Regions from separate parts of the Cellulosimicrobium sp. EB106-03-01-XG111 genome, predicted to be linked through region 2. Evidence: riboswitches for the same ligand, from Rfam matches in the RefSeq annotation. Region 2 holds a riboswitch; the other holds the start of a gene.
What was found. Region 2 has a riboswitch for cyclic di-AMP ahead of AC3WT4_RS04160 (C40 family peptidase). Riboswitches for the same ligand answer to the same signal wherever they lie in the genome.

Region 1 (2,377 bases), on a different contig from region 2:
ACGCGCCACGGGCGCCTCCGGACGGCACCGCGGCCGGGTCACGGGCTCACCATAGACTGACCCCAGCGGCCCGCCGGTGCGGGCAGGCGCCCCGTGGCAGCGACGACCGGGCGCCCCGAGCCGACGAGCGACTGGGAGCGTGACGTGACCGATCTGATCGATACCACCGAGATGTATCTGAAGACGATCTACGAGCTCGTGGAAGAGGGCATCGTCCCGCTGCGCGCGCGCATCGCGGAGCGCCTCGGGCACTCGGGGCCCACGGTGTCGCAGACGGTCGCGCGCATGGAGCGCGACGGGCTCGTCGTCGTCACGGGCGACCGCCACCTCGAGCTCACGCCCGCGGGCCACGAGAAGGCGACGCGGGTCATGCGCAAGCACCGGCTCGCCGAGCGGCTCCTCACGGACGTCATCAAGCTCGACTGGGAGTACGTGCACACCGAGGCGTGCCGCTGGGAGCACGTGATGAGCGAGCTCGTCGAGGAGCGGCTCCTCGGGCTGCTCGACCACCCGCACTTCGACCCGTACGGCAACCCCATCCCGGGCCTGCCGGAGCTCGGGGAGCAGCTCGAGGAGGTCGACTTCCTCGACGGCGTCGTCTCGCTCCCCGTCCACCTCGCCCAGCACGGCCTCGGCGGGGGCGAGGTGCGTGTCGTGCTCCAGCGGATCGCCGAGCCGGTCCAGGTCGACGTCGAGCTCCTCGCGCGGTTCGCCCAGGCCGGGGTGCTGCCGCGCCGCACGCTCGTCGTGCGTCCCGCACCGGCCGGCGGGGTCACCGTGCAGGGGGAGGGCGTGCCGGTGGTCCTCGACCTGCCCGACGACGTCGCGCGCCACCTCTTCGTCGCCCGCGGATAGCCGTCCGTTCACCGGCCGGAGCGCCGTGACCAGCGGCGATGCGAGTGGCGGCGTCCCGTCGTAATGGGAACGTGACTTTTGCCGAGGGGTCCTGTACGGTCGTCCTGCTCCGTCGGGATACCCATCTGGCGGAGTCCTCGCGCGGAACGCCTAACCCTGTCACCGCGAGAGGTCCACGACGACCCGATGACAGGGACGGGGGACCCACTTCCGGGTGCTGGAGACAGCGCCCTTGGGGTGAAGCCCGACGGACTCCGGTCCGTCAGGCCGGGTGACTCTTCCACCCGAACCCGACAGCTGACCTCGCAGGCGTCCAGGAGAGGCAACAGTGACCGTGAGCACGACTCGCGCCCGCCACCGCGCGGCGCGGCGTCCCGTGACGCCACTCAGCACCATCGCCCAGGCCGCATCGGACCAGATGTCGAGCGTCGGTCGTCGTACCGCCGTCGTCGCCGCGTCCTCCGGCCTCATCGTCTCGATGATCGGCGCCGCCGCCCCCGCGACGGCCGCCCCGGTCGACAACGAGTCCGGCAAGCTCAACGCCGTCGACCTCAGCGCCCTCACCGCGCAGGCCCGCCAGGCCCTCGAGGCCGCACCGGCAGTGACCGTCGCGGCCGACGCGGCGTTCACCATCGAGGAGGCCCCGGTCACCGTGACCCCGGCCCCCGAGCCGGAGCCGGAGCCCGAGCCGGAGCCCGTCCGCACCACGCAGACGAGCCGCACGCAGGAGCGCCAGTCCACGCAGTCGTCCTCGTCCGACGAGGCCCAGGCGCCGGCCCAGCAGGAGGCGTCCGTCGGCGCCCCCGCGTCGGCCTACGGCTCGTCGATCGTCTCGATCGCGGCCCGCTACGTGGGTGTCCCGTACGTCTACGGCGGCACCACCCCCGACGGCTTCGACTGCTCGGGCTTCACCAGCTACGTCTACGCCCAGGTCGGCATCAACCTGCCGCGCACGTCGGGCGCCCAGGGCTCGGTCGGCACCAAGGTGTCGCGCGACCAGGCGCAGCCGGGCGACCTCATCTGGACGCCGGGCCACATCGCCATCTACGCGGGCGACAACATGATGATCGACGCCCCGCGCCCCGGGAAGTCGGTCCAGTTCCGCCAGATCTGGCAGTCGAACCCCACCTTCATCCGCGTGGCCTGATCGCTCACCCGATCAGGACCCCCGCGGTCACTGGCTGGACGAACCCCGTCCGCTCGCACTTAGCGCGAGCGGGCGGGGTTCGTGGCATTCTTGACGTGTTCGTGACTCGTGGCAGACGGACGGCCGGGCCTGGTCTCGGCTAGGTTGGTCGTCCGATGGCACCGGGCCGTCGAGAGGAGAGTCGCTCATGACCCGCACGGAATCCGTCCTCGTCGGTGTCGACGGCTCGGCGCCGAGCCTCCACGCCCTGGACTGGGCCGCGGCGTACGCGCTGCGCGTGGGGTGGCCGCTCCACATCGTGTGCACCTACTCGCTGCCGTCGTTCACGGCGGCGTCGCTCGACGGCGGCTACGCGGCCCTCGACGACTCCGCCAT
Region 2 (2,377 bases):
TAGTCACACTCGGTGATCCCGTGCTCGGTCACGGAGTCCGGCGCACCCGCCTGGTGGTCGAGCAGGGCGCTCGCGGTCTGCCGGCACCGCTCCAGCGGGCTGGTGACGACGCGCGCCAGCGGCACTCCCGCGACGCGCTCGGCCGCCCGGGCCGCCTGGTCACGCCCGACGGCGTCGAGCGCGACGCCGTCCGCCCGCCCGGCGAGGATGCCGCTCGCGTTCGCGGTGGTGCGGCCATGACGGACGAGCAGGACGGTCGGCATGCCCCGAGCGTAGGTGACCGCCGGCTCTCAGCTCGCCGCGGCGGCGTCCGAGGAGGCCGTGTCCTGGGTCGGGATGACCCGCGGGACGAGCCGGTCGGGCAGGGGCGCCAGGCCCGGTCCGCCCGCGCGGATCCAGCAGTGCAGGGCGTCGGTGAGCTCGTCGCCCGCGAGCTGCTCGAACCAGGTGGGGCCGGCGGCACGGGCGGCGGGCACCGGCCTGACCACCACGACGTCCCCGCGCTCGCACTCGTCGAGGCAGTCCACGACGGTCAGGCGCGCGTCCCCGGTCTCGGCGATCCGGCGCAGCCGGTCGAGCTGCCCACCCGGACGGGTGTCGGTCGCGGCCAGCGTCTCCCCCGCGCACAGCCCGCACGCCGTGATGCCGGGCACCGTGCGCGCCGGGCGGGGACGACGTCCCCGCTCGTCGGTCGGGATCGTCGCCGTCACGCGTCGATGCCCTGGTGGCGGGCCTGGTGCCGCACCTGGTGGCGGACCGCCGTCGGTCCGTGCTCGCCGCGATATCCCCGGGACGCCATGCCTGTCCTTCTTCCTGTCGTGCCGACGGGACCGGCGCCCGCGAGCGATACCCCGCAAGGGTATATCGGTCGAGGGAGGGCCCCACCCGCCGGGCGGGGCCCTCCTTCGGTCAGCCCACCCGGATGAAGGTGGGGTTGGACTGCCAGATCTCCCCGTACCGGACGGTCTTGCCCGGCGAGGGTGCCTCGATCTGCTGGTTGTCCCCGACGTAGATCCCGATGTGCCCCGGGCTCCAGATCAGATCACCGGGCTGCGCCTGGTCTCGGGAGATCACCGTCCCCGCGTACCGCTGCTGCGACGAGGTCCGGGGCAGGTCGATGCCGACCTGGGCGTAGACGTAGGACGTGAAGCCGGAGCAGTCGAACCCGTCCGGCGTCGTACCGCCCCAGAGGTACGGCACGCCGAGGTAGCGGGCCGCGATGCTGACCACGGCCGAGCCCGACGCCGACGCCGGGACCGCGACGGGAGCGGGCGCCTCCTCGGTGCCCTCCTCCGCCGACGTGCTCGTCCGTTCCCCGCTCCGGGCCGGACGCTCCTGACGGTCCGCCTCCGGCTCCGGCTCCGGCTCGGGTTCCGGCTCGGGGGCGGGGGTGACGGTGACCGGTGCCTGCTCGATCGCGAACGACGCGTCGGCCGAGACGGTGACCGCCGGTGCGGCGCTGAGCGCCTGGCGGGCCTGCTCGGTCAGCGCGCTGAGATCGACCCCGGACACCGCCTGGGGCTCCGCGCTCGGCGCGGCGCTGGCCGGCGCCGCGAACCCCGAGACCAGCAGCCCCGACCCGGCAGCCAGGAGGACACCCTTGCGGGCAGCGCCGGCAGTCCCCTCTTGAGCCGTACGGGCTATCGAGGTCAGCGGCGTGATCGGTCGACGGGACGTACGGTGACGTCCCGGGTTTCTTGCGTTCATGATGGTCTCCTTCGTGCCTACGGGGTGAGCTGTCGGGTTCGGGTCGGAGAGTGACCCGGCCGGACCGGTGGCTGCGGCCCGGCTTCACCCCCAGAGCACCGCGGTGCTCGCCTGAGTGGTTCCCCCGCCCCTGTCGTGGTCGTCGATGGTGTGCTCCCGGAGCTGACAGGGCTCGGCACCCTCCGGGATCCCTCGCGGACGGTTCCGCGAGGAGCATGGGGTTGCGGGCGACCTCTCACCCGCGGTCCGCGCCGAGCACCGGGTCCCAGCTCGCGCCGAGGTCCCGGCTGGTGAACAGACCGGTGTCCGTGGCGACGAGGACCCACGGCTGGTTGCCGGGGCTGTCGTCGGGCACGTAGGTCATGGCCTGGACACCGTCGGGCGCGGTGCCGTGGCTGTCCCACGCCTCGGTTCCGGGTGTACCGGTCCAGAAGGTCCCCCGGGCGTCGATGCCGATCAGCCGGCCGCCTCGCTCGTCGTCGACGAGCACCAGGGCGGGGGCGTCCCGGTCCGGGGAGAAGCTCCGGCCACCGTCGCGGCTGAGCTGCAGGCCCGTGGGCGTGGTCGCGACGACCGTGTCCGGGTCCGCGTCCAGGAGGTGCACGTCGCGGGCCTCGACGGTCGCCCCCCGCGACCAGGTCTCGCCCGAGTCGTCGCTGACGAGCACGCT

Region 1: linked by a shared signal. The riboswitch ahead of AC3WT4_RS19745 (C40 family peptidase) and the one ahead of AC3WT4_RS04160 (C40 family peptidase) in region 2 are both predicted to bind cyclic di-AMP.

What each region holds. Positions count from the first base shown of each region.
Region 1 is NZ_JBYTEQ010000035.1:2,879-5,255, reverse strand. It holds gene AC3WT4_RS19750 (iron-dependent transcriptional repressor DtxR) at 145-855, shown strand; cyclic di-AMP (ydaO/yuaA leader) riboswitch at 1,022-1,182, shown strand; gene AC3WT4_RS19745 (C40 family peptidase) at 1,190-2,002, shown strand; gene AC3WT4_RS19740 (universal stress protein) at 2,190-2,377, shown strand, end outside.
Region 2 is NZ_JBYTEQ010000003.1:38,908-41,284, reverse strand. It holds gene AC3WT4_RS04170 (histidine phosphatase family protein) at 1-263, opposite strand, end outside; gene AC3WT4_RS04165 (hypothetical protein) at 291-710, opposite strand; gene AC3WT4_RS04160 (C40 family peptidase) at 910-1,512, opposite strand; cyclic di-AMP (ydaO/yuaA leader) riboswitch at 1,707-1,862, opposite strand; gene AC3WT4_RS04155 (WD40/YVTN/BNR-like repeat-containing protein) at 1,943-2,377, opposite strand, start outside.